Regions from separate parts of the Bradyrhizobium sp. USDA 4353 genome, predicted to be linked through region 2. Evidence: predicted binding sites of a transcription regulator. Region 2 holds the regulator's gene; each other region holds the start of a gene.
What was found. The regulator HrcA, encoded in region 2, represses chaperone genes, less so after heat shock. The targets are predictions, from matches to a motif close to GTTAGCACTCNCNNNNNGNGAGTGCTAAC.
Positions count from the first base shown of each region.

Region 1: the regulator HrcA is predicted to act here: its motif matches at 5,820-5,848, upstream of groES (co-chaperone GroES).
Region 3: the regulator HrcA is predicted to act here: its motif matches at 4,104-4,132, upstream of groES (co-chaperone GroES).

Region 1 covers NZ_JBSSGB010000001.1:502,840-513,527, forward strand. Annotated here, with positions in the region: gene hisG (ATP phosphoribosyltransferase) at 1-127, shown strand, start outside; gene ACVILH_RS02330 (glycosyltransferase family 2 protein) at 199-1,239, shown strand; gene ACVILH_RS02335 (ChbG/HpnK family deacetylase) at 1,236-2,078, shown strand; gene ACVILH_RS02340 (DUF2076 domain-containing protein) at 2,235-3,050, shown strand; gene ACVILH_RS02345 (L,D-transpeptidase) at 3,136-3,927, opposite strand; gene ACVILH_RS02350 (protein phosphatase CheZ) at 4,237-5,016, shown strand; gene ACVILH_RS02355 (hypothetical protein) at 5,107-5,616, opposite strand; gene groES (co-chaperone GroES) at 5,943-6,239, shown strand; gene groL (chaperonin GroEL) at 6,376-8,019, shown strand; gene ACVILH_RS02370 (hypothetical protein) at 8,173-9,366, shown strand; gene ACVILH_RS02375 (META domain-containing protein) at 9,903-10,274, opposite strand; gene ACVILH_RS02380 (L-lactate permease) at 10,472-10,688, opposite strand, start outside.
Region 2 covers NZ_JBSSGB010000001.1:1,602,817-1,613,504, forward strand. Annotated here, with positions in the region: gene ACVILH_RS07175 (hypothetical protein) at 284-1,219, shown strand; gene ACVILH_RS07180 (hypothetical protein) at 1,232-2,752, opposite strand; gene ACVILH_RS07185 (class I SAM-dependent methyltransferase) at 2,997-3,692, opposite strand; gene ACVILH_RS07190 (glycosyltransferase family 2 protein) at 3,968-5,014, shown strand; gene ACVILH_RS07195 (class I SAM-dependent methyltransferase) at 5,011-5,610, shown strand; gene ACVILH_RS07200 (hypothetical protein) at 5,611-7,128, opposite strand; gene grpE (nucleotide exchange factor GrpE) at 7,362-7,982, opposite strand; gene hrcA (heat-inducible transcriptional repressor HrcA) at 8,105-9,193, opposite strand; gene rph (ribonuclease PH) at 9,356-10,069, shown strand; gene rdgB (RdgB/HAM1 family non-canonical purine NTP pyrophosphatase) at 10,066-10,688, shown strand, end outside.
Region 3 covers NZ_JBSSGB010000001.1:6,430,175-6,440,862, reverse strand. Annotated here, with positions in the region: gene ACVILH_RS29310 (M20/M25/M40 family metallo-hydrolase) at 35-1,438, shown strand; gene ACVILH_RS29305 (diguanylate cyclase domain-containing protein) at 1,573-2,787, opposite strand; gene ACVILH_RS29300 (trypsin-like peptidase domain-containing protein) at 2,928-4,025, opposite strand; gene groES (co-chaperone GroES) at 4,248-4,562, shown strand; gene groL (chaperonin GroEL) at 4,605-6,224, shown strand; gene ACVILH_RS29285 (hypothetical protein) at 6,486-6,716, shown strand; gene ACVILH_RS29280 (Hsp20 family protein) at 6,936-7,385, shown strand; gene ACVILH_RS29275 (hypothetical protein) at 7,474-8,013, shown strand; gene ACVILH_RS29270 (class II aldolase/adducin family protein) at 8,109-8,888, opposite strand; gene ACVILH_RS29265 (glycosyltransferase family 39 protein) at 8,994-10,646, opposite strand.

The sequences.
Region 1 (10,688 bases), 1.1 Mb from region 2:
GATCTACGCGCTCGGCAGCTTCCTGCGCGCGCATGGCGCAGAGACGGTGTCGGTGGCCTCGCTCGACTACGTGCTCGACCGCGAGAATCCGCTGTTTGCCCGCCTCGAGGCCTTCCTGCGATCATAAATCGCCGTTCATCGTAGCGACAGGCAGCGGCAGCTACCATATGTTGGCGGGCGAATGAGGATTCCAAAGCGATGCTGGGAACTGACGTCTCCGACCTGACCACGACTGCGGCCGACGCCGCGTCGCAGGGACTGTCGATCGTTATCCCCGTCTACAACGAAGGCGCGGGACTGACGGCGCTGCACGAGCGCCTGAACAATCTCGCCCGCACCCTGCGCCAGCGCTTCGGCCTGGCTTGCGAGCTCGTCTATGTCGACGACGGCAGCCGCGACAACACGCTCGCCATCGCCCGCACCTTGCAGGCCGATGCGCTCGACGTGCAGGTGGTGTCGCTGTCGCGCAATTTCGGCAAGGAGGCGGCGCTGATGGCCGGCCTCGACCATGCCCGCCGCGGCGCCGTGCTGTTCATGGATGGCGACGGCCAGCATCCGCCCGCGCTGGTCGAGCAGCTCGTCACGCATTGGATCAAGGACGGCTATGACGTCGTCTACACGGCGAAGGCGCATCGCGACAACGAGCCGTTCCTGCGCCGCGTCGCGGTGCACGGCTTCTACGCGCTGATCAATTGGGGCGCGCGGCAGAAGATCCCGGAGGATGCCGGCGACTTCCGCCTGCTGTCGCCGCGCGCGGTCGCGGCGCTGCGCCAGCTGCCGGAGCGCAACCGCTTCTTCAAGGGACTGGCGAGCTGGATCGGCTTCCGCCAGATCCGCGTCGACTATGAGCCCGCGGCACGCGCGCACGGCGTCACGACCTTCAATCTCACCGGCCTGCTCGGCCTGTCGATCGAGGGCCTGACCTCGTTCTCGGTGGCGCCGCTGCGGGTGGCCAGTCTCTTAGGAATTTTGCTCGCCTCGGCCGCCTTCCTGTTCGGGCTCTCGATCCTGTGGGAGACCTTCACCACCGGCAAGTCGGTGCCGGGCTATCCCTCGCTGATGGTCGGCCTGATGACGATCGGCGGCGTGCAGCTGATCATGATCGGCATCATGGGCGAGTATATCGGCAAGATCCTGTCCGAGCTGAAGGCGCGGCCGATCTACTTCGTCGCCGAGCACAGCGAGAAGCGCGCGAACCTCGATGCGCGCAGCGACGGCGAGAGGACCGCCGCAGAATGAGCGAGGCGCCGCACCGGCGCATCTGGCTGTGCGCCGATGACTACGGCATCAGCCCCGGCGTCAACACAGCGATCCGCGACCTGATCGCGCGCGGCCGGCTGAACGCCACCTCGGTGATGACGGTCGGCGCGGCGATCGGACGCAGCGAGGTCGCGGAGCTGACCAAGGTCGCCGCCGACAGTCCGCGCTGCGCGATCGGCCTGCATGTGACCCTGACCGCGCCGTTCCGGCCGCTGACCATGCATTTCCGCCCCGCCGAAGGCGGCATGTTCCTGCCCTTTCCAAAGCTGCTGCGCGCCGGGCTGATGCGCCGGCTCGACCCCGAGCTGATCCGCGCCGAGGTGATGGTTCAGCTCAACGCCTTCGGCGAGCTGTTCGGCCGCGCGCCCGATTTCGTCGACGGTCACCAGCACGCCCAGCTCTATCCGCAGGTGCGCGAGGGGTTCCTCGCCGCCGTCAAGGACGCCGCGCCAGCGGCCTGGGTGCGCCAGGGCGGCCGCAATGCGCCGCTGATGCAGCGGCTGGCGGCGCCGAAGGCGCTGCTGCTCGACGTGCTGAGCGCGCAATTCCGCCGCCACGCCAAGCGCGCCGCGATCCCCTTCAATCCCGCCTTCGCCGGCGCCTATGACTTCACCAAGGCCGCCGATTTCGGGACGCTGATGGACGGCTTCCTGCACGAGCTTCCCGAGGACGGCCTCGTGATGTGCCATCCCGGCTTCGTCGACGATGTCCTGATCGAGCTCGATCCGCTGACCGTGCAGCGCGAGCATGAGCACGCCTATCTCGCCGGCGAGCATTTTCCGGGCCTGCTGGAGCGCCGCCGGGTGACGCTCGCCTGAACGAACAAAATGCCCGCTGACCGCGTTTGATTCGCACGCTCGTCAGACGCTTTGTCGCATACGGAAATTTAATCCGCGGCCCGGCTGGCCGGACCACAAAGTCCCCCTAAATGTTGGCCGCGCTTCGCTGGAACCGGCAAGCGGCAGGAGAACCACATGACACCGCAAGAACGCCAACTCATCGACGACCTGTTCGACCGGCTTGCCAAGCTGGAGGCCGCGCCGCGTGATCCGGAGGCTGCCGCCGCCATTTCTCGCGGGCTGCAGCAGGCCCCCAACGCCGTCTATGCGCTGGTGCAGACGGTGCTGGTGCAGGACGAGGCCCTGAAGCGCGCCAATGCCCGGATCGAGGAGCTGCAGCACGCGCAAAGCGCGCCGCCGGCGCAATCCGGCAGCTTCCTGGATTCGATGCGTGACAGCATCTTCGGCTCGTCGGGCAGCCGCGGCTCCGTCCCGAACGTGCCGCCGCCGTCGTCGAGCCGGCCGGTCTGGAACAGCGGCCAAGCGATGCCCGGCGGCTATCAGGGCCAGCCCGGCTACCCGCCACAACCCGGCCCCTATGACCAAGGTGGCTTCGGCCAGCCGCGCGGCGGCGTGTTCGGCGGCGGAGGCGGCTCGTTCCTAGGGACCGCGGCGGCCGCAGCGGCCGGCATGGTCGGCGGCTCGCTGCTGCTCGGCGGCATTCGCTCGATGATGGGCGGCGGCTCGCATCAGGCGTTCGGCGACACCACGATCATCGAGGAGCGCGGCGGTGGCGGCAGCCCCTGGGGCGGCAGCGATCAGTCGAGCGGCTCGCTGGCGCAGGATGCAGGTCTCAACGACATCGGCCGCTCCGGCGATGGCGGCAGCCGCGCCGGCCTGTTCGACCAGGCGAACTACGACGACAACAACGGCAACGACAGCGATCCGACGGACTTCGATGTCGATGACAGCTTCGGCAATGATGATGACGGCGGCAGCGACTACGCCTGATCGCCAATTGCGATGACACAGCCAGGAACGACGAAGGCCGCCCGGAAGGGCGGCCTTTTGCATGACGCATGACGCGGAACCAACGCTACATCACGATGACCCGGGCGCCGACATTCACCCGGCCATAGAGGTCGATGACGTCCTCGTTGCGCATCCGGATGCAGCCCGAGGACACGTTGGTCCCGATCGTCCAGGGCTCGTTCGAGCCGTGGATGCGATAGAGCGACGAGCCCAGATACATCGCGCGGGCGCCGAGCGGGTTCTGCGGCCCGCCCTCCATGTGCCGCGGCAGATCGGGCCGGCGCGCCAGCATCTCCGGCGGCGGCGTCCAGTCCGGCCATTCGCGCTTGGCGGAGATGGTCTTCACGCCCGACCAGGTGAAGCCCGGACGGCCGACGCCGATGCCATAGCGCAGCGCCGTGCCCTGCCCCTGCACGAGGTAGAGGAATTTGTTCGGTGTATCGATGACGATCGTGCCCGGCCTTTCTTTGCCGTCATAGTCAACGACCTGTTTCTCGTATTTCGGATCGAGCGGCCGCTGCGTCTGCTCATACGCCTCCTCGTCAGGATATCCCTGTTGGGGCACGACGCCCGGCATCGCCGGCTGCGTCCCATAGGTGGACGGCTGCTGCTGATACATGGGCTGTTGCGGGGGCGGAGCGCCGCGGACGCCTTGGGGATCGCCGAACAGGAATTCGATGAAGCCGCCGCCCATCCGCGAGCGCTCGACATAGGCGGTGCGCACCGGCGCCGTCTGCTGCGGCGGCCCGCTATAGATCACCGTCGGCTGCTGAAATCCCTGGGCCGCAGCCCGATCCACACCGCAATAGAGGACGCATGCGCCGGCCAGCAGCGCTGTAGAGAATGATCTGAACATCGACGTACTCTGTACTGTTTCGTCTGAAGACTGTTCGCCGCGCGCAGGCGGCAACGCCGCCCGCGTATCGTCAATAAAGAGCAAAACCCGATCGCTTTGGTAAACGCAGAGGCCTCCGGGATTCACCATCGCCGCAGCGAAGCGCTGATTTGATAGCTAGCGTTTATTTTGCGTGAAGCGCGGCGGAGCTTGGTTAATCGTTCGTATCAGGCGCACGCAGGCGTTGCGCCGCCGCAGTTCCTGGCGTGAACGCGATGTTAAATAGCCACAGCGTAGAACTGAGCCCAACAAGAGGTCAGGGATACTATCATGGCTGTTCGCAAGCGTTTCCGTATCGAAGAAGCAATCGTCGGCCATATGCCGGAGCCCGACTTCGTGGGTGGCGAGATCGGCCCCAACCACAAGGAAATCATGGACGAGCTCCGCGCCATCCGCGCCCAGATGGCCAATGCGATGCGCAGCGGCGGGAGCAACTCGACGGCCGCGGCCATCGAGGAATCAGCCCAGCGCGAGGTCGCCGAGGCGCGCGCGCTGCTCGAGACCTATCGCGCGCAGATCGAGCAGTGCGAGAAGCTCAAGGTCGAGCTCGACCTGATCCACGACGCCATCAACCGCACCAAGGGCGAGATCGCCACGCTTCATGCCAAGAGCTTCAACGGCGAGGAGATGGCCAAGGTGAATGGCGAGCTTGGCGCCGTCGTCGGCGGCACGGAGCAGGCCACCCAGCAGATCCTCGAAGCGGCCGAGGCGATCGACCAGGCCGCCAGCGCGCTCGGCAAGGTCGACTCCGCCGACCAGCAGAAGATCCTCAGCGAGGACATCCAGGAGCGCGTGGTCTCGATCTTCGAGGCCTGCAACTTCCAGGACCTGACCGGCCAGCGCATCAACAAGGTCATGACCACGATGAAGTTCATCGAGCACCACATCGTGGTGATGATGGACATCTGGGGTGGCGTGGATGCCATCAAGGCGCATGTGCCGCCGATCGTCGACACCCGCGAGGGCGACGCCAGGCTGCTGAACGGCCCGAAGGCCGAAGGCGATGTCGGCCACGCCTCGCAGGACGACATCGACGCGATGTTCAACTGAGCGGCCCTCGCTCCTCAGCCCCAACAAAAACGCCGGCGGAACGCCGGCGTTTTTCGTTTGTCTGGTCTAGTCTGGCCGGGCGAGCGGAGCTCAGGCCCGCGGTCCGCAGCGGACATAGACCATGGTCTGGTAGCGGGTGGCCGCATCCTTGTCGACGAAGCGGGTGATCAGCACCCTGCCGTCGAACGAGACCACCTCGCGGTCCTGCTCGCCGCCGGGAGGACCGGCGGGACCGATGTAATTCTTGCCGCTGGCCGAGCCCTTGAGGCGCAGCTCCTGCGGGGTGGCCTGGTCCGCCAGATGCATGATGACGCCGCCGGAGGTTCCCGCGCCGATCACGTAAGGCTGCTTGCACTGCGCCAGCGCCATCTTCTCGGTGCGCGCCCGGTCGTTGGGATTGTTGTAGGCCGCGAGGCCCCATTTGCCCACGAGGTCCTCCGCGCGGATCGTCGCCGGAACCTCGGGCTCCACAGCCACCTCCGGCGGCGCCGGACTGGAGGGCGACAAATTGAAGCCGCCGCCGCACGCTCCCAGCAGCATTGTGAGCGCTGACGCGATCGCGAGATTGGCAACCGGCCGCGCGCACCGTGAACTCGTCATGGCATCCCCTTAGGAACAAGATCGTGGCTGCCCCGTCCGGCAACCAAGCGCAAAACGCGCATCAGAGCAATGACGTCGGATGACGACGCCGCTCCACTAACATGTCTGGCCCGCGACAACATCCCCCTAACAGCCTGAACAACCGCTTAACCGGTGCCCCTTGCTTGACAGGAACAGCGGCAAGCCATATTCCGGCGATGGCCTTTAGCACTCGGAGGGCTTGATTGCTAAAGCCCCGAGTCTCGTGGCCCCAACTGGGCGCCAAATGTGGCCGGATTCAGAAATCCAGACGATCACCTACCAAAGCACCCGCAAAGGGACCTGTCATGGCTAAATCGAAGTTTCGTCCCCTGCACGACCGCGTCGTGGTTAAGCGCATCGACGCTGAAGAGAAGACCAAGGGCGGCATCATCATCCCCGACTCCGCCAAGGAAAAGCCCTCGCAGGGCGAAGTCGTCGCCGTCGGCCCGGGCGGCCGCGACGAGAGCGGCAAGCTGACCCCGCTCGACGTCAAGGTCGGCGACCGCGTGCTGTTCGGCAAGTGGTCCGGCACCGAGGTCAAGCTGGACGGCGAGGAGCTCCTCATCATGAAGGAGTCCGACATCATGGGCGTCGTCGCCTGATCCGAACCGCCTGATCCGAACAGCTCTGGGCGGCCTCCCGGCCGCCCCGGGCCACCAGCGTTTTTCAACCTCGTTCAGGCGACAGGCCGGCGATCACGCCCCTGGCCGTCGAGGTCCACTCCAGGAGAGATTTCAAATGGCAGCCAAGGACGTCAAATTCTCTGGCGACGCGCGCGACCGCATGCTGCGCGGCGTCGACATTCTCGCCAACGCCGTCAAGGTGACGCTCGGCCCGAAGGGCCGCAACGTGGTCATCGAGAAGAGCTTCGGCGCTCCGCGCATCACCAAGGACGGCGTCACCGTCGCCAAGGAGATCGAGCTCGAGGACAAGTTCGAGAACATGGGCGCGCAGATGCTGCGCGAGGTCGCCTCCAAGACCAACGACCTGGCCGGCGACGGCACCACCACCGCAACCGTGCTCGCCCAGGCCATCGTCCGTGAGGGCGCCAAGGCGGTTGCCGCCGGCATGAACCCGATGGACCTCAAGCGCGGCATCGACACCGCGGTGGCCGCCGTCATCAAGGACATCGAGAAGCGCGCCAAGCCGGTCGCCTCCTCCGCCGAGGTCGCCCAGGTCGGCACCATCTCCGCCAACGGCGACGCCGCGATCGGCAAGATGATCGCCCAGGCGATGCAGAAGGTCGGCAATGAGGGCGTGATCACGGTCGAGGAGAACAAGTCGCTGGAGACCGAGGTCGACATCGTCGAGGGCATGAAGTTCGACCGCGGCTATCTCTCGCCGTACTTCGTCACCAATGCCGAGAAGATGACCGCCGAGCTCGACGACGTCTACGTGCTGCTGCACGAAAAGAAGCTGTCGGGCCTGCAGGCCATGCTGCCGGTGCTCGAAGCCGTCGTGCAGTCGGGCCGTCCGCTGCTGATCATCGCCGAGGACGTCGAGGGCGAGGCGCTGGCCACCCTGGTCGTGAACCGCCTGCGCGGCGGCCTCAAGGTCGCCGCCGTCAAGGCGCCGGGCTTCGGTGACCGCCGCAAGGCCATGCTCGAGGACATCGCGATCCTGACCGGCGGTCAGCTGATCTCGGACGACCTCGGCATGAAGCTCGAGAACGTCACCATCAAGATGCTCGGCCGCGCCAAGAAGGTCGTGATCGACAAGGAGAACACCACGATCGTCAACGGCGCCGGCAAGAAGGCCGACATCGAGGCGCGCGTCGGCCAGATCAAGGCGCAGATCGAGGAGACCACCTCGGACTACGACCGTGAGAAGCTGCAGGAGCGTCTCGCCAAGCTCGCGGGCGGCGTCGCGGTGATCCGCGTCGGCGGCGCGACCGAGGTCGAGGTCAAGGAGAAGAAGGACCGCGTCGAGGACGCCCTCAACGCGACCCGCGCCGCGGTGCAGGAAGGCATCGTCCCCGGCGGCGGCGTGGCGCTGCTGCGCGCCAAGAAGGCGGTCGGCCGCATCACCAACCCGAACTCGGACGTCCAGGCCGGCATCAACATCGTGCTGAAGGCGCTCGAGGCTCCGATGCGCCAGATCGCCGAGAACGCCGGCGTCGAAGGCTCGATCGTGGTCGGGAAGATCCTGGAGGAGAAGTCCGAGACCTTCGGCTTCGACGCCCAGACCGAGGACTATGTCGACATGGTTGCCAAGGGCATCATCGACCCGGCCAAGGTCGTCCGCACCGCGCTGCAGGACGCCTCGTCGGTCGCCGGCCTCCTGGTCACCACCGAGGCCATGGTCGCCGAGCTGCCGAAGGACGCGGCGCCGGCGATGCCGGCCGGCGGCGGCATGGGTGGCATGGGCGGCATGGGCTTCTAAGCCCAACCATCATCACCAAGCCTCCTTCACCAAGACGTCACGAAGGCCGCCTCCGGGCGGCCTTCTTTTTGGCGGAGTGTCCCTGTGGGGGTGCAGTGATGGCCAATTGGCGCTACAGCTAGCCGCCGATTCCGCTCCCACAAGGATTTTCAGATGCGCGCTATTTTGCTTGCGTTGGCCGTGATTGCAGCGGCCGCGCCGGAACTCGGTTGGGCCCAGAGCAAGAGCGGGACCAAGGCCGCTCCCGCCAACGAGACCCGCTATTTCACCTCGATCGATGGCCTGATGGACGGCAATGCCGACGTGATCCTCAAGGAGACGCGCCAGGGCAAGACGGTCACCGCGGCCACCCTCGACGTCTGCTATCCCGTCGCCAAGAATTCGGACCGCAAGGACCGCTTCGTCGTCACCCTCACCGTCAACGGCCAGACCCTGACCGGCGCGACCCAGAGCAACGGCGCCAAGGAGCCGGTGACGGTGAAGCTCACGCGCAAGCCGACCGGCGACAATTTCGAGTTCCGCGGCCAGATCGCGATCGGCAAGACCGTCACCGAGGTCGCCTCGACCGACAACTCGGATGTCAGCGAGAAGGAATTCCAGGAGAGCCAGTCGACCGACGACGGCATCAGCGCGCAGCCGAAGGATTTCACCGACGTTTCGCCCGAGGCGGTCTCCGTTCGCCTCAAGCTCGATGCGGTGCCCGACTTCCTGAAGAGCCTGAAGGGCGAGAATGTCGAGGTCTCTCTCTCCAGCCTGATTGTCGGCTGCGACGCGCTGCGCGCGGGCGAGCAAACCATCAGCATGACCGTGGACCCCGAGCGCGCCGGCGCGCTGATCGCCAAGGCGCGGGCCACCAACGGCGTCGTCACCGCCGGCTGGACAGCCGGCACCGTCGAGATGGACCGCACCATCCGCTTCGCGGCCGCTGACTGGCGCGACGGCGACAAGATCAACCGCGACAAGCTGGCGAACGCGATCTCCGACGTGCTCGCCAAGACCTACAACGCCAAGCCGACCAGCGCGTCCTGGAACCCGGTCACCGGCAAGCTGAAGCTGACCCTGAAGCGGCCGAGCCAGCTGATGCCCTCGCTCGAGCTGACCGATGTCATCGAGGTCACCGGCCTCGTCTCCACGGACAAGCCGGGCGGCGCGGACGCGCTGATGCTGTGGATCAGCAGCCCGACCACGACCACCGTGGACGAGAGCTCATCGGCCAAGCTGATCCTGTCGGACGAATCCTCCGGCGACGAGGAAAGCGACACCCGCGACGACGGCGGCGCCATCGACGAACTGGCCAAGGTCTTCAAGGCCAAGCGCTGGGACGCCGACAACTCGGTCTGGAAGTAAGGCGAGCCCGACGGCAGGCGCCGCGATTTCGGTCGCACCCTCCCCTGGAGGGGGAGGGTCGATCGCACGCGAAGCGGGCGAGCGGGGTGGGGTGAACCGCGGACATCGGTGCGAGTGGAGAGATCACCCCACCCCGGCTCACATTTCGCTTCGCTCAACGTGAGCCGACCCTCCCCCTCCAGGGGAGGGTGACAGCGGGACTGGCCCAAGGCTGCTCAGTCGCACCGAAACTCATCCTTCTCTCTTGGATCGTCGGGAGAAGGGGGGCGGCCGCACTGCGCGACCATCGCTCGATGATAGCACGACAGGCGCCGCGATCTCGGTCTCAACCTCCCCTGGAGGGGAGGGTCGATCGCACGCGAAGCGGGCGAGCGGGGTGGGGTGAACCGCGGACACCGGTGCGAGTGGAAAGATCACCCCACCCCGGCTCACACGCGCTTCGCGCCTATGAGCCGACCCTCCCCCTCCAGGGGAGGGTGGCAGCGGGGCCTCCACTTCGATGATGCGTCACTACGATTAGAAGCGGCGGTCTCTCCTCAATTCGTATTCAGCCGGAAACGCAGCGTCTTCGGGCCGATGAAGGTGATCAAGTCACCCTGGCGCTTCCAGTTGGTCGCCGCGCTGAGCGCCGCGATCAGCTCGTCGTCGGCCTGGGCGCGCGCCGCCGGGCAGTTACGATCCTCGATCTGGCCTGCGATGAACACGATGGTGTTGCCGGCGACCGAGAACTGGCCCTTGCCGCCCTTGCACCAGAGCTCCAGCACGGTCTCGCCGTGGTCGCCGATGTCGAGATCCGGCACCCGCTTCGAGCCTGCTTGCGGCAGCGCATCGAGCGTCATTTCCATGCCGAACGGAAACTCCTCCGCCGCGGCCACCGGCCCGGCTGACATCACCAAGGCCGCGACCATGCCGACAACGGCCCGCTTCACAACTCGCATCTTTCCTCTCGATCGATCATCACGCAAACGAAGCCGCCTTGTAGGCGATCGACTCGATGGCGGCCAGCACGGCTCCCGCACAATTGTGTTCCAAACATAGCAAACCCCGCGCTGCCGGCGCAGCGCGGGGCTCTTGTCACCAGCCGTTTGCGTCGCAATCCCCAGCGCTACTTCAGCACCATCGCGGTGAACGGATAGACATAGGCCTGCAAGGTCACGAACAGGCCGACCAGACAGGCCAGCACGATCGAGTGCAGGAAGACGTAGCGCAGGATCGAGCTCTCGTGGCCGTACCAGTTGGTGGCGGTCGAGGCGACGACGATCGATTGCGCATCGATCATCTTGCCCATCACGCCGCCCGAGGAGTTGGCCGCGCCCATCAGG
Region 2 (10,688 bases):
CGGGATGCCGCTGAGAACGCCGGCCGAGCCCTGCACCGGCTCCCCATTGAGCCGCAAAGTCGCCCTCATTCGGATGCGGCCGGCACCGCGGATCATGCTTAGCGAAACGATAATGGCGGCGGATCGGACGCCAGCAGGCGGAACCTCTGGTCGCACCCATCGGCCTGTTGCCGGCGCGGCAAACCCGCGTAAAAGGCGTCTCGTCCGTGGACGGCCACCGCGGGGACGATGACGGCCGTCGCACCGGCTTGTCGAACTGGTCAGTGAACGAGGCTGTTTCTTCATGATGTTCTCCCGACTTCTCGCCGCGGCGCTCGTGTCGATCTCCCTGCTGCGACCGACGCTGGCCGCGGATGCCGTGTTTCCGCCCGGCGTCCGGATCGGACTCGCGCCGCTGGTGGGGCTCACCAAGGCGAGGAATTTCTCCGGGTTCGTCACCGAGGACCAGAGCGTCAAGGTGCTGCTGACCGAGCTGCCGGCGGGCGCCTATGGCGAGGTGAAGAACGCGTTCAACGCCAATCCCGGCGGCACCGGCAACGTCAAGCCGGAGAGCATCGAGACGTCGGCCGGCACCGCCTACTACACGGTCGAGAACGGGCGCGACGGCGTGACGCCGGTGCGGCGCTATTCGATGATCCTGCCCGGCATCGGGTTCTCCGGCTATGTGGCGGTCCAGGTGCCGGAGACGGCGAGCAAGATCTACACCGACGACGCCGTGCGCCAGATGTTCGCCTCCGCCGTGGTGCGCAAGGACGTGCCGGTCGACGAGCAGCTGTCGACGATGCCGTTCAATGTCACCGATCTGTCCGGCTTCAAGACCATGCGCACGCTGGGACCAGGTGCGCTGATTCTCGCCGATGGCGAGGAGGAGAAGGGATTCGAGGCAGCGCCGTTCGTGGTGATCGGGCTGATCGCCGGGGTCGCTCCCGAAGCGGGCGATCGTGGGCGCGTGGCCCAGCAGGCCGCCACCACCATTCCCGGCGTCCGAGACGCCCGCATCACGATGTCCGAGCCGATCCGCATCGACGGCCTGCCAGCTTATGAGACCCGGATCGAGGCCACGAGCGGCAAGGACAACACGCCGGTCACGGTGGTGCAGTGGCTGCGCTTCGGCGGCCCGAGCACGCTGCGGATCATCGGCAGCGCCCCGCGCGACCAATGGTCCGCGGCCTTCCCGCGCTTCCGCGCCGTCCGCGACGGCATCCAGCCCAAGGGTTAGCGGCGCCGCCGCTCAGTCCGGCCGCCGGACATAGACGTCGACGTCCTGCACCGTCTCGGCAAGGCGATAATCCCGTAGCAGCCGATCGAGGTCGGGCGCTGCGTGCAGCCATTGGCCCCAATCGCTGGTCTTGTTGTCAACGAGCAGGATCGACGGTTTGAGCCGTCCGATGTCCTCGGCCAGCCAGCGGCGCTCGCGCTCCGCATAGAGAGCGATCCGCGCCAGCACCTGCGGATCGGCGCCGAGCTCACGGGCGAAATCCTCGTAGCTCGCGACCATCAGGCTCTGGCCGCGCCAGGTCCAGACGCCGCCGACGGCGCGCACCAGCGGATGGGGAACGCCGGCATTGCCGGTCACCGCCAGGATGGTCGGATGCACGATGCCGGTCCGCTCGATCGCCGGCCGGAGAAAGCGACCGTCCATCGCGCTGTTGAACCAGACGAACGTCGCCGCGAACAACGCCGTCGCTGCCGCAGCCACGCCCGCTCGCGCCGGTGCGTCGCGTCCCGCGGCAGGCCGAGCCGTGACCGCCTGGACGAAGCCGAGCCAAGCGAAGGCCAGCATCGGATAGGATTGGTAGGGAAAGCCCTTGCGCTGCAGGAGATAGACGCCGAGGAACGCCACCGAGGCCGACAGCAGCACCAGCGGCGTCGGCGTCACGGCGCTGCCGCGCCGGAACAGCAACGCGGCGACCAGGATGAGCACGCAGAGCGCGACGCCGGGCTTCGCCACCATCACCGGCCATGGCAGGCCGAGCGAATAGACGTCGCGGATCAGCGGCCACATGTCGCTGAAGAATTCCGGGAAGAACAGCACCGTGCCGAGGCTGTAGATGGCCAGCACGAGCGCTGCGATGAGGTTCTCCGGCGCGAGCAGCAGACGCGGCGATTTCAGATGCACCGCCACCACGCCGATCACGCCCAGCATCGCCAGCGCGAAATGCGGCTTGAAGCAGACCGCGAGCCCAAGCCCGAGGCCGGCGACGGCGGCTGCCCATAGCGGCGGCGTCCCTGCATTGGCCCGCAGCGACAGCACCGCCAGCACGGGCAGGAGCTCGATCACGGCGATATGCTCGCGCTGGCCGAAACATTGCGCGGGCAGCACCGCCAGGACGGCGACCGCGGCCAGCGCCATCGGCCATCGCTGCCGCGGCGTCAGAGCCTTGGAGTCACGCAGGACCAGCATGCTGATGGCGAGCGAGAGCGCGATGGCCAGGAACAGCAGCGCATCGAGCATGACCTCCGCGGCAAAGCCGGTCGCGCGGGCGAACAGGAGCGCGGGAACATAGACCAGCACCGCCATCGGCGGGTTGGTCTCCAGGATCTCGGAATAGAGCCGCTGGCCATCCAGCCACCGCTCAGCCGCGATCAGCAGCCAGCTGACATCGGTATTGGCGGCCACCACATGCCGCATCGGCAGGCCGGTTGCAACCAGGACGAGAAGGATCGTCACGACGGGCAGGCGCGACCACCGGTCGGTGGCTTGCAGCGCCGGCAGCGCCAGGCCGCCATCCGCGTCGACATTGATCGTCATGGTCCCGCCCCCGTAGATCTACGGACCATACGTCGACACCTTTAACGGATTGCTTCTTCCCTCAGCGACAATCTGTGGTTTACGGAGCTTGGAGTCGGGGATGGCAAGGACGCGCCACCGAGCTGTCCGGAGCCGTGGGGCGACCCGGACGTGGCAGTCTCTTTGGGGGTGATGGGATTAGAGAGGACGCCAAATCCTCGGCGGCGCGGCCACGACCGGGCACGCCGCCTCGACGGACTTCAGCCTAGGCCTTACGCGCCAGCGCGACGTATTGGGCACCGAGCGGCAGCCAGCCGAGCATCTCCTCCAGCGGCCGCAGCCAGGCGAGGGCGCGCGGGAAGAACAGGCTGTACTGCGTGCGCGGCGCGCGCCAGCCCGCGTCGTGGAGACGCCGCGCCAGGTCGCGGGCGAGGATCAGCTCGGCGTTCTCATCGAACGGGCAGGTGTTCACGGCGCGCACCGTGAGCGGGTTGAGCGGATTGTGCTCGAACACCGCAATCAGGCCGCCCGGCCGGGTGATCCGGTGCAGCTCGCGCAGCCAGGCGGCATGCTGGTCATGCGGGATGTGGTGAAACACGCAGGCGGAGAACACCACGTCAAAACGGCCGGCTTCGCAGGGAATGTGATCCTGCTCGATCAGCAGGCTCTCGCCGCCGCCGGGATGGCGCTGCCGCGCCAGCGCCAGGCTGCGCTCGGAGACATCGGCATTGGTCAGCGCCGCCGCTGGGAAATACCGCCTGAAGAACGGGATGGAGTTGCCGATGCCGGCGCCGAAATCGCAGATCTGCGACACGTCGACGCCGCTGCGATCGACGATCCGGCGCAGCAGCCTGATCTTATACTCCGCGAAATATTCCGGACCCTCGCCGGTCACCGCGACGTTGGCACGGTGCTGATCCTCATAGGCGTCAGCGAAACGGTCAAACTCGGCCTTGTCCATCGTCCGCGGTCCAGTGCTGACACGAGGTGGTCGATAGCGGCCTTTGGCCTGCCACCAGTCGACCCACCCTCAATAGCCGGCAAATGCTTAACCGGAGGTCTGCGTCGCCGTTCGCGCGCATCGCGCAGCCGCGAATCTGGCCGCCTGGAGGCGCGGAATTGAAGAACAATTAACTGCCCCTGACCGACACTCGCTGCGCAGCCGAACCCCCGTCGGGGTCGCACGAGGCCTTCCCTTTGACCGAGCAGCAGGACGAGACGCCGCGCCCCGGCAAGATGTTCGTCTCGATCGTTGTGCCCTGCTACAACGAGGCCGACGGCTTGCGCGAATTTCATCGCCGGACGACCGCGGCGGCGCGTGCGCTGTGCGGCACCCGGTTCGAGCTGATCCTGGTCGACGACGGCTCCACCGACGGCACCTGGGGCATCATCAATCAGCTGCTCGCCGAGGACCGCAACGTCGTCGCCGTCAAGCTCGCGCGCAATCATGGCCATCAGCTGGCGCTCACCGCCGGGCTCTCGACCGTGCGTGGCGACCTCGTGCTGGTGATCGACGCCGATCTGCAGGATCCGCCGGAGCTGCTGACCCCGATGTACGAGATGATGGCGCGCGAAGGCGCCGACGTCGTCTACGGCCAGCGCCGCAGCCGTGCCGGCGAGACCCGGTTCAAGACATGGTCGGCGGAAGCCTTCTATCGCCTGCTCGCCCGGCTCACCCGCGTGCAGATTCCCGTCGACACCGGCGATTTTCGGCTGATGAGCCGCCGCATCTCGGACCAGCTCGTGCAGATGCCGGAGCATGACCGCTTCATCCGCGGCATGGTGGCCTGGCTCGGCTACAAGCAGGTGGCGTTCGAATACGACCGCGCGCCGCGCTTCGCCGGCAGCACCAAATATCCGCTGCTGAAGATGATCAGCTTCGCCGCCGACGCGCTGGTCAGCTTCTCGATGGTCCCGTTGCGGATCGCGACCTATGTCGGCGCGCTGCTGACGACCGGGCTGACTTTCGTCGGCATCGGCGCCGTGATCAGCTGGATCTTCTCCGGCACCGTGCCGGGCTGGACCAGCCTGACCCTGCTGGTCGTGATGATCTCCTCGGTGCAGCTGCTGGTGCTCGGCCTGATCGGCGAATATGTCGGGCGGATCTACATCCAGTCCAAGAACCGGCCGCTGTTCCTGATCTCGCAGATCCAACGGCGCGGCCGGGTGCCACAATTATCGACCGATGCGCTGGAGGAGATCGAGAGCCCGCCCCTCAACACCTTGCTCGCACAGTCCGGACCGGAGCTGCGCCGCTCGGCCTATGAGGAGGCCTCCTCGTGAAGGAGCTCTTGAAGCATCCGGCGCTGTACCAAGCCTATCAGAACGCCGGCGGCTTCTTCGGCGCGCGGATCAAGGCGATCCGCGACTATCTGACCTTGCGCCCGGGCATGCGCATCATCGATATCGGCTGCGGCCCCGGCTACATCCTGCGCCATCTGCCCGAAGGCATCGACTACACCGGGTTCGACGTCGACGAGGCCTATATCGCCCATGCGCAGCGGTCGTTCGGCCATCTCGGCGCGTTCCATTGCCGGCACTTCGATGCGGACGCCGCGCGCGAGTTCGCCGGGGCCGACGTCGTGATGATGAACGGCGTGCTGCACCACATCGGTGATGACGAGCTGAAGACCACGCTCGCCAACATTCGCGACGTGCTCGCGGCCGACGGCGCGCTGTTCACGCTCGACGGCTGCTACCGCGAGGGACAGTCGCGGATTGCCAAATGGCTGCTCGACAATGATCGCGGCGATTTCGTCCGCGACCGCGCCGGCTATTACGACCTGCTGCGCAGCGCCTTCAGCCGCGTGACGCTGGAGCTTCACGACGATTATTCGCGCGTGCCCTATACCTTCGCGATCGGCGTTGCGCAGAAATAGTCACTCCGTCCGTTCGAGGATGTCGACCCCCTCGACCGTTGCCACGAGTCGATAAGGCTTGAGCAGCTGCTGCAGCTCGGCGTCGGCCCGGGCCCAGTCACCCCAGCCATCGCGCAGATTGTCGACCAGCACGATGTCGGGCTTGCCCGCCTTGAAATCCTCGACCAGCCAGTTGCGCTCCAGCGCGAGATAGCCCTCCAGCCTGGCCTCGGTCGCCGCATCGACCGTGGTTCGTTCGCGCGTCAGCCGGACGAATTCGCGGATCCACAGATTCTCCTGCCGCGACACCCAGGTGCCGCCGATGTCGCGGACCAGCGGATGCCCGATCGCCGCCTCGCCGCTCAGCACCAGCAGCCGCGGATGCGGCTTCAGCCGGGCGATCGCCTCGGGGATCGGCCCGACATCGACGCGCAGATTGAACCATTGCAGGCCGAGCGCGAAGGCTGCCGTCAGGATCAACATCGACGCCGCGCTCGCGCGGCGCACCGGGCCGCCATCATCGCCGCCGACCAGCATCGCATAGCCCATCGTCAACATGGCCATCGCGACCATCGGATAGGAATGATACGGCCATCCGCGCCGCTGCAGATAGAACGAGATCGCAAATCCCATCGACGCCAGGACCAGGACGAGCAGCGGCCCTTCGAACCGGCCGCTCCGGCGTGTCAGCGCGATCGATGCGAGCGCGACGACGAGGAGCAGCGTCGCCACGTTGACGAAGATGGCCGACGGCGACATCGACCATGACAGATAGGTGTCGCGCACCAGCGGATATGTCACCGTGAAGTATTCGGGATAGAGCAGATAGGTCCCGACGCTCACCGCCGACACGATCAGGCCGGCGATGATGTTCTCCGGCGCGAACAGGTGACGCCAGCTGCGCGCGCGCATGGCGGCGGCCAGGATGCAGAACGCGGCCGGGAAGGTGAAGAACGGCTTGAACGCCAGGGTGATGCCGACGCCGATGCCGGCCACCAGGACCGCCCAGGCCGGGACCGGATCGCGATGGCTGCGCAACGCATACACGGCGAGGCCCGGCAGGAATGTCAGCGTCGCGATGTGCTCGCGCTGGCCGAACACGTGCATCGGCAGGATTGTCACGACCGCCGCGGCCCAGATCGCGAACGGCCCCCAATTCAGCGCAGCGAGGCTCGGCGACAACCGGATGATGCGCGACGCCGCATAGAGCGAGGCTGACGCAAGCAACAGCAGCTGCGCGTCGATGACATGCCGCGCATCGACGTGCAGCACGCGCGCCAGCGCGACGCCGGGCAGATAGGCGAACGCCGCCATCGGCGGATTGATCTCGATGATCTCGCGGTAGAGCTTCTGGCCGTCGAGCATGCGCTCGCCGACGACGAGCAGCCAGCTGACATCGGTGTTCAACGGCACGATTTGGCGCAGCAGGATGGCGACGATGAACACGACGCCGATCAGGAGCCACGGCGTGACAGCCAGCCGCTCATGCGTCGGCGGAGCCAGGGTTTGGCGCGTCACGGCGTCGATCGGGGGGCTCATGGGACGGTCCTCTGCCAGTGAGGGCCCACGCTAGCGGAGGTTGGTTAAGGCACGATGTGCTGCGGCCTGCCGGGCGCAGCGCACGCTCGTCACCACCGGGCTCGAACCGCTTGCGGGTCTGGCGGAGCGGAAACACCGGGTTCAAAACGCTGTTCAAAACGCTTGGGCGTCACATCCGAACTGGATGGGCGCCCCGCATCGCATGAGTTGATGGGTCGTTGGCGGCGCCCGCCTCAGGCCGCGCTGTTCGACTGGTCGTTGCTCGCGGCCGGTGCCGCCTTGGCGCCGCCCTTGGAGACGCCGACCAGCGCCGGGCGCAGCACGCGCTCGCCGATCATGAAGCCGGCCTGCACGACCTGCACCACGGTGCCCGACGGCACCGACGGATCAGGAACCTCGTACATCGCCTGCTGGAAGTTGGGGTCGAACTTCTGCCCCGTCGGATCGAACTTCTTGACGCCGTTCTTCTCCAGCGTGTTGAGCAGCGAGCGCTCGGTGAGCTCGACGCCTTCGATCAGCGACTTCAGGCCCGCATCGGCATTGGCGCGCGTCTCGGCCGGGACGGCATCGAGCGCACGCTGCAGATTGTCGGCGATGTCGAGCACGTCGCGGGCGAAGCCGGTGATGCCGTACATCCGGGCGTCCGCGACCTCGCGTGCTGTGCGCTTGCGCAGATTCTCCATCTCGGCGAGCGTGCGCAGCATCTTGTCGCGCGCCTCGGCCGCCTCCTTCGCCAAGGCCTCGGCCGAGCCGGTCTCGGGGTCATCGGGCATGATGTAGGGCTTCGAGACGACGGGTTCGCTGGCCTGCGCAGGATTTTCCGGATCGTTCTGATGCAGGTCGGGATCGGTCATGGACAGACTTCTCGCAAGTTCGGCGGGTTCTGGGGGATGTCGGGCGGGATATCGTGCTTTGGGCGCTGAAAATCAAGCGCAGCCTGACGGCGGCGCCGGCGTCGGATTAACCATGTTCGAGATCAGCCACCCATCAGCCGGCTGAGCAGGCGGGCGGCATAATCGACCGTCGGAATGACGCGGGCATAGTTCAGCCGTGTCGGACCGATGACGCCGAGCACGCCGACGATGCGTCCCGTCGCATCCGAATAAGGCGACACGATCGTCGACGAGCCCGACAGCGAGAACAGCTTGTTCTCCGAGCCGATGAAGATGCGCACGCCCTCGGCGCTCTCCGCGCGCCCGAGCAGATCGACGACGCCGCGCTTGGTCTCGAGATCGTCGAACAACCGGCGGACACGCTCGAGATCCTCGAGCGCGTGCAAATCTTCGAGCAGATTGGCGTGGCCGCGCACGATCAGCTGACGATCGTCGCTGTCGCCGCCGGACCAGCTCGCGACACCGGCCGCGATGACCTTCTGCGTCAGTTGATCGAGCTCGGCGCGATCGGCCGCGAGCGCCGTCTCGAGCTCCAGCCGCGCCTCCGCCAGCGTGCGTCCGCGGATCCGCGCATTGAGAAAGTTCGAGGCTTCGGTCAGCGCCGACGAGGGCACGCCCGGCGGCAAGGTCAGCACGCGGTTCTCGACCTGGCCGTCCTCGCCGACCAGCACGACGAGCGCCTGCTCCGGCTCCAGCCGCACGAACTCGATGTGCTTCAGCCGCGTGTTCGATTTCGCCGTGAGCACCACGGCGGCGGCACGGGTCAGGCCGGACAACCGCGTCAACGCCTCGTCCAGCGCGGCCTCGACCGACTGTGCGCGGCCGACCGCGGCAAGCTGGCTCTGGATCGACTGCCGCTCGGCTTCCGTCATGTCGCCGACCTGCATCAGGGCGTCGACGAAGAAGCGCAGGCCGGCTTCGGTCGGCAGCCGGCCGGCCGAGGTGTGCGGCGCGTAGATCAGGCCGAGCTGCTCCAGGTCGGCCATCACGTTGCGCACGGAGGCCGGCGACAAGGGAACCGCGATCAGGCGCGAGATGTTGCGCGAGCCGACCGGCTCGCCGGTCGCGAGATAGCTCTCGACGATCTGGCGGAAGATCTCGCGCGAGCGCTCATTGAGCTGCGCGAGCCCCGCCGGCGGTGTCATCAGGTTGATCGGATCGTGGTGGGCCACCAGATATCCTCCTCACCCATCTGCATATAATTTGGCCATGCGGCGGCTCGGTGGCAAGCCGGTCTTGTGGGCGTGTTCCGGCGTGATAGGCCTTGCCGCTGCGGGGCTCGACACCTACAAGGCCGTTTAACCCCGTCTTTTGCCTTTTCCACGGAGAGAATCATGCGGCCGAGCCGCCGTGCACCGGATGAATTGCGGCCTGTGAGCCTGGAACGCGGCGTCGTCAAATACGCCGAGGGCTCCTGCCTGGTGAAGTTCGGCGACACCCATGTGCTGGTGACCGCGACCCTGGAGGACCGGCTGCCGCCCTGGCTCAAGGGCCAGGGGCGCGGCTGGATCACCGCCGAATACGGCATGCTGCCGCGCGCCACCCTGGAGCGCACCCGCCGCGAGGCCTCCTCCGGCAAGCAGACCGGCCGCACGGTCGAGATCCAGCGCCTGATCGGCCGCTCGCTGCGCACCGCGATCGACCTGGAGGCACTCGGCGAGCGCCAGATCACGGTCGACTGTGACGTGCTGCAGGCCGATGGCGGCACCCGGACGGCCTCGATCACTGGCGCCTGGGTTGCGCTCGCCGACTGCATCAAGTGGATGAAGGCGCGCAACATGATCAAGACCGAGGTGCTGCGCGACAATGTCGCCGCGATCTCCTGCGGCATCTACAACGGCACGCCGGTGCTCGACCTCGACTATGCCGAGGATTCCGAGGCTGAGACCGACGCCAATTTCGTCATGACCGGCGATGGCCGCATCATCGAGGTGCAGGGCACGGCGGAGAAGACGCCGTTCACCGAGGCCGAGTTCCTGGCGCTGATGGCGCTGGCGCGCAAGGGCGTCGCCCGGCTGGTCGATCTGCAGAAGCTGGCGGTCGCGTGAGCAGCAACCATCGCCAGATCACCGGGCGCATCGTCATCGCGACCCACAATGCCGGCAAGCTCGTGGAGATGCGCGAGCTGCTCGCGCCGCATGGCGTGGAGGCCGTCTCGGCCGGCGAGCTGGGATTGGGCGAGCCGGAGGAGACCGGCGACACGTTCCAGGCCAATGCGCGGATCAAGGCTGTGGCCGCCGCGGAAGCCGCGCAGCTGCCGGCCTTCGCCGACGACTCCGGCATCGTCGTCCATGCGCTCGACGGAGCGCCGGGCATCTACTCGGCGCGCTGGGCCGGCCCGGGCAAGGATTTCGGTGCAGCGATGGCCCAGATCGAGCGGCTGCTGCAGGAGCGCGGCGCCACCAGCGCCGACAAGCGCACCGCGCATTTCGTCTCGGCGCTGTGCGTGGCCTGGCCGGATGGGCACATCGAGGAGGTCGAGGCGCGCGTCGACGGCACCCTGGTCTGGCCGCCGCGCGGCACCGCCGGTTTCGGCTACGACCCGATGTTTCTCCCCGATGGCCATGATCGCACCTTCGGCGAGATGACCAGCCTCGAGAAGCACGGGCTGCCGCCGCTTGGCCTCGGCCTGTCGCACCGGGCGCGCGCCTTCGTGAAGCTCGCGGA
Region 3 (10,688 bases), 4.8 Mb from region 2:
CAACAGGCGTCACCAGCGAAGGGATCTCTTGGCCATGGCCAATGCGCAGCTTCAATCCGTGCTCGACCACATCGATGGCGATTTCGACAACAGCCTGGACCGGCTGTTCCAGCTGATCCGCATCAAGTCGATCTCGGCCGATCCGGCCTTCGCTGAGGATTGCAAGCAGGCCGCCGATCATCTGGCCAAGGATCTCGCGACGCTCGGCTTCGCCACCGAGGTGCGCCCGACCGCCGGCCACCCGGCGGTCGTCGGCAAGAGCAACGGCCATGGTGCGGCCAAGCCGCATGTCCTGTTCTACGGCCATTACGACGTGCAGCCAGTCGATCCGCTCGAGCTGTGGCACCGGCCGCCGTTCGAGCCCGTGGTCACTGACCACGCCGACGGCCGCAAGATCATCGTCGCGCGCGGCGCCGAGGACGACAAGGGCCAGCTGATGACCTTCGTCGAGGCCTGCCGCGCCTGGAAGAAGGTGACGGGGTCGCTGCCGCTCGACATCACCGTGGTGATCGAGGGCGAGGAGGAGGTCGGCTCGAAGAACTTCGTGCCGTTCCTCGAAGCCAACAAGGACGAGTTCAAGGCCGATTTCGCGCTGGTCTGCGACACCGGCATGTGGGACCCGAACACGCCGGCGATCACGACCTCGTTGCGCGGTCTTCTCTATGAAGAGATCAAGATCAAGGCCGCCAACCGCGACCTGCATTCGGGCGTGTTCGGCGGCGGTGCGCGCAATCCGATCCGCGTGCTGACCGAGGTGCTCGGCGGACTGTTCGATGCGGATGGTCGCATCACCATTCCTGGTTTCTATGACGGCGTGAAGGACGTGCCGCCGGAAGTCCTGGAGCAATGGAAGAAGCTGAACCTGACGCCGGAGAGCTTTCTGAAGCCGATCGGGCTGTCGATTCCCGCCGGCGAAAAGGATCGCCTGCTGATCGAGCAGATTTCGTCGCGCCCTACCTGCGACATCAACGGCATCTGGGGCGGCTATATCGGCGAGGGCTCCAAGACGGTGATTCCGTCGCTGGCGCATGCGAAGGTGTCGTTCCGCCTGGTCGAAGGTCAGGATCCCCTGAAGATCCGCAAGGCGTTCCGCGACTACGTGTCGGCTCGCATCCCCGGCGACTGCGCGGTCGAGTTCGGCGATCACTCCGCGGGCGCCGCGATCGCGCTTGACTGGACCATGAAGCCGCTCGCCGCTGCCAAGCAGGCGCTGACCGAGGAGTGGGGCAAGGAGACCATCCTGATGGGCTCGGGCGCGTCGATCCCGATCGTCACCGACTTCAAGAAGACGCTCGGCCTGGACTCTCTGCTGGTCGGCTTCGGCCTCGACGACGACAACATCCATTCGCCGAACGAGAAGTACGACCTCAAGAGCTACCACAAGGGCATCCGCTCCTGGGCCCGCATCCTCGCCGCGCTCGCGGAGATGCCGCGGTAGGGCGGGCGGCTCGCCTCTTGGTCATGCTGGTGTGATGGGAGAGTGAACGCCGCACTCGCCCGTCATTCCGGGCGCGCGAACGCGAGAGCGCGGAATGATCGTGTGGAGAGAGCGCGGATGTCGCGCAAGTCAGCTCAAGCCGCACTGGCGACCGGCTGCGCGAGATCGCGACCTGCGATCTTGCGCAGCGCTGCGAGGTTGGCCTCGGCGGAGGCCAGTCGCCAGCAGGATTTTCCGCTCGATTTCGCTTCATAGAGCGCCGCATCCGCGGCGAACAGAAGGGATTCCGGATCGCTGCCGTGATCGGGCGCAGCCGCGATGCCGATGCTCATGCCGATGTTGACACGCGCGCCGCCGGGCAGCGCGATGGGAGCCGTCATCACCTCGATGAGGCGCTCGCCGAGCGCCAGGGCGTGATCGATATCCGGATCGGTGGCAAGGACGACGAACTCGTCACCGCCGATCCGGGCGATGACGTCAGAGGGCGAGACGATGCTCCGCAATGTCTTGCCGACGGTCTTGAGCAACTCATCGCCCGCGGCGTGGCCGAAGGTGTCGTTGACCGGCTTGAAGCCGTCGAGATCGAGGTAGAGCACGGCGAAGCTCTGCTGCCCCTGAACCCTGCTGGACAGACGGCTTTGCAGGGCGTCGATCAGGCCGGCGCGGTTGGACAAGCCCGTGAGCGGATCGCGCCGCGCCTGCGCATCGCTCTCGCTCTTGGCATGCATGACCGCCACCAGCATCTTGTTCAGGCGGAATGCCGCGCCGGTCATGGCGAGGAAGTAGACCGGCATCTGCAGATACATCGCAAACAGCAGCGGCTCGTGCGAGATGGCGACGCCGGGGATGACCGGGCCGATGCTGCACAGGATCATGGTGCCGACCAGGCGCGGTGCGCTGAAATTACGGAAGCAGATGCCGCCGACCATGGCCGCCGAGGAGATGCAGGCGAGCGACGCCGCGATCCAGTCGCCGGAGGCGAGGCTGATGCCGACGCCGAAGCCGACGCTGGCGCTCCATGCCACGGCCAGGAGGATGTGGATGTCGGTCGGCGTCGCGAGCTGCCGGCGGGCGCGGCGATAGGAGATGATCATGACGATCAGCCGCGACAGGCAGATCGCGACTTCGAGCATGAGCCAGCCGATGAAGAGGGCGGTCGGCGTGCGCAGCGCCAGCGCGGCCGCAACGGCGACGGTGTTGACGGCGCCGCCGGCGAACACCGACCAGCAGCCATAGAGCTCGCCGGTCAACGCCAGGCGGATATCCGGTGACACCGGATGTCCCGGGTCTGCCAGCCAGCGCGTCACGCGCCAGCGTGGCAAACTGAAAGCCAGACCATCACCCCGCATGTCAATACCTCCGCGGGGTTGCAATAAGCCGCATGGCACTTAACAGGTCTTTAGGGAGGTATCCTCGTCTGACTGCATGCTTGATGGACGGTAAAATTTGACTTGAATCGGTGCCGTTCAGGCTGAGGGCCGAGCCATCCTCAACCCGACGTGCGCACGCGGGCACGCTCCTCCGCGATCGGAGCGACCTCGACCGTCGCATTGCCGAGCGCGCGGTCGCGCTCGAACACGAGGCGGACGCGCTGTCCGACCGGCGTCAGGCCGATGAGATTGCGCACCTGGGTCGCGCTGCGCACCGGCATGTCGTTGGCCTTCACGATGATGTCGCCCTTGCGCAGGCCGGCCCGTTCGGCGGGCGAGCCCACGCTCACATCGGCGACCCGCGCGCCGACGACGCGGCCGTCCGCCGCCGAATCCAGATCGAGCAGGGTGACCCCGATGCGGCCGCGATCGACGCGGCCGTTGGCGACCAGCTGCTCCATCACCCGCCGCGCCATGTTGATCGGCACGGCAAAGCCGATGCCGACATTGCCGCCGCCGGGCGAGATGATCGCGGTGTTGATGCCGACCAGCTCGCCCCGCAGATTGATCAGCGCGCCGCCGGAATTGCCGGGATTGATCGCGGCATCGGTCTGGATGAAATCCTCATAGCCCTGCTTGCCGAGACCGGTGCGGCCGAGCGCGCTGACGAGGCCGGAGGTGACGGTCTGGCCGAGACCAAAGGGATTTCCGACCGCGATCACGAAATCGCCGACCTCCAGCGCGTCGCTGTCGCCCATCGCGATCGCTTTCAGCTCTGTCGGGTCCTTGATCTGCAGCAGCGCGATGTCGGTGGCGGGATCGCGGCCGACCAGGCGCGCGGAGAATTTGCGGCCGTCCTTGGTGCGGATCTGGGCGGTGGTGACGTGCTCGACGACATGGTTGGCCGTCATCACGTAGCCCCTGGCCGCATCGACGATCACGCCTGAGCCGGTGGCGCTGATCTGCTTCTCGACCTGCTTGGGCACGTCGAAGAAGTCGCGGAACAGCGGGTCCTGATAGAGCGGATTGTCCTGCCGGACCTTGCCCTCGACCGAGATGTTGACGACGGCGGGCGTCACCTCCTTGACCAGCGGCGCCAGCGTCGGCACGCGGCCAAGCTTGAGATCGGGGATCTGGGCGAGAGCGGGGGCAGCCAGGAGGGAGAGCAGGATCGCCGGCAGCAGGACCAAAGGCCGGAGACAACGCAGAATCTGCATCGTTTTTTCCTCGACGGACGGGGGCGGATTTTGGCGCCCGTAGAACTGGTCAGGACGGCTGCCGCGGTCAAGAGCCGTCCTGGCAATCGTTCCCACCGAGTGCCAAAAATTTTGCGTGACCCTCTTGAACGAAAAGTTCGGCTTTCCTAGGTCGTTGCTCGCCCGGGGGCCTCATGGGACCCGAGGCTTATGACATCGCTGATCTTGTGAAGGAGGATGTGCATGCATTTCCGTCCATTGCACGACCGCGTGCTCGTGCGCCGTATCGATGCCGAGGAGAAGACCAAGGGCGGCATCATCATTCCCGACACCGCCAAGGAGAAGCCGCAGGAGGGCGAGATCGTCGCCGCGGGGCCGGGCGCGCGGAATGAGCAGGGGCAACTGGTGCCGCTCGACGTCAAGCCAGGCGACCGCGTGCTGTTCGGCAAGTGGTCGGGCACCGAGGTGAAGATCGACGGCAAGGATCTCCTGATCATGAAGGAGAGCGACCTGCTCGGCATTGTCGACAAGCCCGCCGCGGCCAAGAAGGCCGCGTGATTCCTCGGAACTGACAGTCATACGAGAAAGGAGACGACGAACATGGCTGCCAAGGACGTGAAGTTTTCCACCGACGCGCGCGACCGCATGCTGCGCGGCGTCGACATCCTCGCCAATGCCGTCAAGGTCACGCTCGGTCCCAAGGGCCGCAACGTCGTGATCGAGAAATCGTTCGGCGCGCCGCGCATCACCAAGGACGGCGTGACGGTCGCCAAGGAGATCGAGCTGGAGGACAAGTTCGAGAACATGGGCGCGCAGATGGTGCGCGAGGTGGCCTCGAAGACCGCCGATCTCGCCGGCGACGGCACCACCACCGCGACCGTCCTCGCCCAGGCCATCGTGAAGGAAGGCGCGAAGTCCGTCGCCGCCGGCATGAACCCGATGGACCTCAAGCGCGGCATCGACCTGGCGGTCGACGCCATCGTCAAGGACCTCAAGTCGCACGCCAAGAAGATCACCAGCAATGACGAGATCGCGCAGGTCGGCACCATCTCGGCCAATGGCGACAGCGAGATCGGCCGCTTCCTCGCCGAGGCCATGCAGAAGGTCGGCAATGAGGGCGTGATCACGGTGGAGGAGGCCAAGAGCCTCGACACCGAGCTCGAGGTGGTCGAGGGCATGCAGTTCGACCGCGGCTATGTCTCGCCGTATTTTGTCACCAACTCCGAGAAGATGCGGGTCGAGCTCGAGGACCCCTACATCCTGATCCACGAGAAGAAGCTGTCGGGTCTGCAGACCATGCTGCCGCTGCTGGAGGCCGTCGTGCAGTCCGGCAAGCCGTTGCTGATCGTGGCCGAGGACGTCGAGGGCGAGGCGCTGGCGACGCTCGTCGTCAACAAGCTGCGCGGAGGCCTGAAGATCGCGGCCGTCAAGGCGCCGGGCTTCGGCGATCGCCGCAAGGCCATGCTGGAGGACATCGCGATCCTCACCGGCGGCACCACGATCTCAGAGGATCTCGGCATCAAGCTGGAGAACGTGACCTTGTCGATGCTCGGCCGCGCCAAGAAGGTCGTGATCGACAAGGAGAATACCACCATCGTCGACGGCGCCGGCGCCAAGAAGGACATCGAGGCCCGCGCGCAGCAGATCAAGCTGCAGATCGAGGAGACCACCTCCGACTACGACCGCGAGAAGCTGCAGGAGCGGCTGGCCAAGCTCGCCGGCGGCGTCGCGGTGATCCGCGTCGGCGGCGCCACCGAGGTCGAGGTCAAGGAGCGCAAGGACCGCGTCGACGACGCGCTGCACGCCACCCGCGCGGCCGTTGAGGAGGGCATCCTGCCCGGCGGCGGCGTGGCGCTGCTGCGCGCCACCAAGGTGCTCGACGGCATCAAGACCGCCAACGCCGACCAGAAGGCTGGCGTCGAGATCATCCGACGCGCCATCCAGGTGCCGGTGCGGCAGATCGTGCAGAACGCCGGCGACGACGGCTCGCTGGTGGTCGGCAAGCTGCTGGAGAAGGACACCTACAGCTGGGGCTTCAACGCCGCGACCGGCGAGTACCAGGATCTGGTGCAGGCCGGTGTGATCGACCCGGCCAAGGTGGTCCGCACCGCGCTGCAGGATGCGGCCTCGGTCGCCTCGCTCTTGATCACCACCGAGGCGCTGGTGGCTGACAAGCCGAAGAAGACGGAAGCCGCAGCCGCTCCGGCGATGGATTACTGATCGCTCTCAGCCGTGACGGACTGCCTGACGCGCCGTCCGTCACGGCCCTTCAAAAGAAAGTTAGTTGCTGCCGCCGCTGGCCGTGGATCGGCCACAACGCGCAGCTATCAGTCAGAGCTACGACCGCAATCCGTACAGAGCCGGCCACAATCGCCAGAGCGCGGCCGGCGCGTGGATGGATCGACGGTCGACGGGAGGTGCGGTTGGGCGCTGTCGCGCCGCCCGGTCTCAGTGCAGCGCAGAAGCCTTTGCAGGGCCAACATGGCTGCGTGGCAGTATAATCATCCGCCGCCAAATCCGACCTCGGTCATGCCGATCGCGGATCCGCGACGGCTGACGCGGTTTCTCATCGAAAGCGAGCAGCGCGTCGTCGCGCATTGCCAGGCCGTGCTGTCGCGGGGCGACATCGATCCGCGCGAGCGCGAGCGGCTGGTCAGCGTATTGCGCGAGGCCACCATGCGGTTGCAGCGGCTGTCGGCTGTGGCAGCGTGACGCCTGGAGATACCGCCCGGCTCGTGGCAAAAAAAATGGCTTGAGGCTCTTGAAACAGCCCGACGTTTTTCTAAGTCGTTTGTCGCCGCTTCGGCGGCGCCGGGTGCCTTTCGGGCCCGGCAATGATCTGGGCGCTGACCGGTTGTCTGGTTCTCAGAAGTAGTCCTGCATCGGCCCGGCGCTCCTTCGTATCCATCTTGCTCCCTGGAGGACTTGGTTATGAGGACGTATGATTTCAGCCCGCTGTGGCGTTCGACCATCGGCTTCGACCGGCTGTTCAGCCTGCTCGACGAGACCCAGCGCGCCGTCGAGGACAATTATCCCCCTTGCAACATCGAGCGGATCGGCGACGACCGCTATCAGATCTCGCTGGCGTTGGCCGGCTTCGCGCCGGATGAGCTCACCATCACGGCCGAGCACAATGTGCTGACGGTCGAGGGCCGCAAGGCCGACAAGGAAACCCGCGAGTACCTGTATCAGGGCATCTCGTCGCGGCCCTTCAAGCGGCAGTTCAATCTGGCCGACTATGTGCAGGTGACGAACGCCGCGTTCGACAACGGCCTGCTGCGGATCGAGCTGGTGCGGGAGATCCCCGAGGCCATGAAGCCGCGTCGCATCGCCATCGGCACCGCGCCCGCCGAGCAGATCGCGCAGTCGAGAGCTGCTTGAGGTTTTTGACCCGCGACGCGGGCTGCATCGTCGCCCGCGTCGCGGCATCATTCTTCTGTTGTGAAAGGAGTGGAGGAGGAGACACGCTATGAGCGATCACCGTGTTTCGATCACCGCAAGCGGCGCCGGTTTCCATCCGGTCTCGCATTACGCATCCCCGACGGACCTGTTGAACGATGCGAAGCTGTCGCGAGCCGAGAAGCGGCTGATCCTGTCATCCTGGGCGTCGGACATGTATGCGGTCGAATCGCAGCCGGGCCTGCGCAAGATCCCGGGCATCGCGAGGCCGCTTCGTCTGTCCGACATCCTCGGTGCGCTGCGCCAGCTCGATCGCGAGGATCAGCCACCGCGGCCGCGCGGCGGTGCCGCGATGCGCATTGTTCCGCGCGTCGATGTCGAGGCCGATGGGGCTGCGGCGGATCATGCTCTCGGCAGTGGAAGTCGGATGCGGCCAGCCGCTCGGCTGCGGTTCTCGCGCGAAGCCAATGTGCGGCGCTATCGCAAGCTGCTGGCCACCCGGCTCGCCGAGCACGAGCGGCGATTCGTCGAGCGCCGGCTGACGGAGGAACTGCAGCAGTTGCACGGACTGTCGGAGCGGCCGCCGTCGGCGCAGGCGGCGTGCTGCTGACCAACCATATAAAAACGCCGCCCGGAATTGGGCGGCGTTTCATTCCAAATAGCGTAGAGGGTGATGCCCCCTTATAGCCGATCAGCGCGCGACGATCAATTCCGGTACCCCGGATTGACCCGGTCGAGCCGGCGCAGCAGCGGCGGCCAGACCAGCTGATTGGAGCGGAGCTCGGCGCGGTCCTCGCTCTCGAACAGCTTGGCGTTCTTGTCGATGACCTCGTCGCGGACGGGGTAGGCCACCGGCCCCAGCGTGCGCGTGCGGACCTGGATCGAGCAGGCGCGCTCGAGGTGATACATCCGCTCGAACGCCGAGGCGACCGAGCGGCCCACGGTCAGCGTGCCGTGATTGCGCAGCAGCATGTGGTTCTTGGTGCCGAGGTCGCGCTGCAGCCGCGGCCGCTCGTCATGGTCCAGCGCCACGCCTTCATAGTCGTGATAGGCGAGGTCGTGGGTGACGTATTGCGCGATCTGGTTCGCGGGCAGCAGGCCGTCGGCGCAGCTCGACACCGCGACGCCGTCCAGCGTGTGCAGATGGATCACGCAGCCGGCGTCCTCGCGCACCTCGTGGATCGCCGAATGGATGGTGAAGCCAGCCGGGTTGATGCTGTACTCGCTCTCGGAGAGCTGATTGCCGTAGAGGTCGACCTTGATCAGGCTGGAGGCGGTGATCTCCTCGAACAGCAGGCCATAGGGATTGATCAGGAAGTGATGCTCGGGGCCGGGCACGCGGGCCGAGATGTGGGTGTCGACCAGATCATCCCAGCCGAACATGGCGACCAGGCGGTAGGCGGCGGCGAGGTTGACCCGCTGCGACCACTCCGCCTCCGTCATGTTGGACGGCACTTCCTTCAGGCGCGCTTCGGCTGGCGACATGGCATTCTCCGATCTCAGGGTTGATCGGAGCCTAAGCGGCCTCTCCCGGCTCGGCAAGGCGCGGAGCCGGGAGGGCAGTCATGTCGTTTGGCTGAGCCAATCGCCTTACGGAGCCGGGATCGACAGCAGGCTGGAGATGCTGCGGCCGCGGATGTCGTAGACCCGGGCGAACACGACGTCGTCACGCTTGATCTCGACCATGACGGGAGCCGTCAGTCCCTTGCAGTAGAACTCGCCGAGCGTCATCGCGAAGTCCGCCGCATGGCTGTCCCAGCCGATGGTGAAGTCCGGGCCGAGCGCGACCTGGGCCGGCCGCTGCGGACCGCACACGGCGACCTTCCATTTGTGCCCGATCGGCGGCACCTCCTGGCGCTCGTCGAGCTGCTCCTTGAGCCCGTCCGAGGCCTGCTTCAGCGCCAGGCCCCAATAGTCCAGCATGAAGCGGGTGTCGGCCTCGCGCACCGTGCCCGCGATGTAGTTGAAGTGCGTGTATTGATAGGGGTGCAGCCGGATCATCTCGGCGAGCGGCAGCAGCAGGCCAAAGGAGAAGGCGGCGATGGCCACCGGCTGCCAGCTGCGGCGCTCGTCATTGTTGAGCCAGGAGAGCAGCCACGAGAACGCGATGCCGCCGAGCAGCGCCATCGGCGGGATCACGAACACGAAGTGGCGGATGCCGTTGTACAGCGCCGGGCGTTTGACGATCGCGATCAGGATCGGCAGCGTCGCCGCCAAGGTCAGCATCAACAGGATCGTCTTCTGGCGGGCCGGCATGTCCGGGCGCGACAGTGACATCAGCGTGGCCACCACGCCGGCCACGAACAGCGCGAGCATCAGCTCGGGCAGTTGCAGCGCGAACAAGGTCGGCAGATAGGACCACGGCATGTCCGGCACCGAGACCAGCGCGCCGTCGAACATCTCCTTCCACGGCTTCTCGAAGAAGTGCGAGAAGTAGGTCAGCGCGCGGAACGGATTGGCCGGCTCGATGATCGACCAGGGCCAGATCAGGCCCATGACCAGATAACCCACAATCAGGCCGGGGATCAGCACGTAGAGCACATGGGCGAAGCGGCGGATCGCCTCGCGCGCGCCTTGCGTGCGGTACTCCTCCAGGAACAGCGGCAGGAAGCCGACCATGGCGTAGACCACCGCCATGCCGCCGAGAATGCGGCAACCGATCGAAAAGCCGGCGCCGAGGCCGAGGATCAGGATCGTGCGCGGCGAGGGGTAGGGATACTCCTCGGCAAGGCGCACCAAGCCCATCAGCAGCACCACCATCGCGACCGCGAACGGCGCATCCTTCGGGTTCATGAACATGTGGCCGTAGAAGATCGGGCACAGGGCCAGCAGCAGCAGGGCGGCAAGGCCGGCCACGGCGCCGCCGATCCGGCGCGCCAGCCGCCAGGTGACGGCGAGGCCGATCAGCCCGACGATGGCGCCGACCAGCCGGCGCGTCTCGAACAGCTCCAGCGGCAAGATCTTGTGCAGCAGCGCTGCAACCATGTCGAACCCGCCGCCGTACATATACAGATTGGCGAACGACAGTGCCGCCTGGTCCCTGAAACCGGAACCGTACATGCGCAGCAACAGATCGGCATATTCGGCGTGGGTGTAGTCGTCCCAGCCGAGGCCATAGTCGCGGAACGTCAGTCCGGCCACCACCGCGACGGCGGCGAGCGCGAACATGGCGAGATCGTCACAAGTCCGCTCGAGGGTCCGCCGCGTCGGCGTCTCGAGGACCGAAGTGGTTATCGATGTCATGGCTGAGTGTGACCCGGCGTCCCCTAACGACCCCGCTTCCGC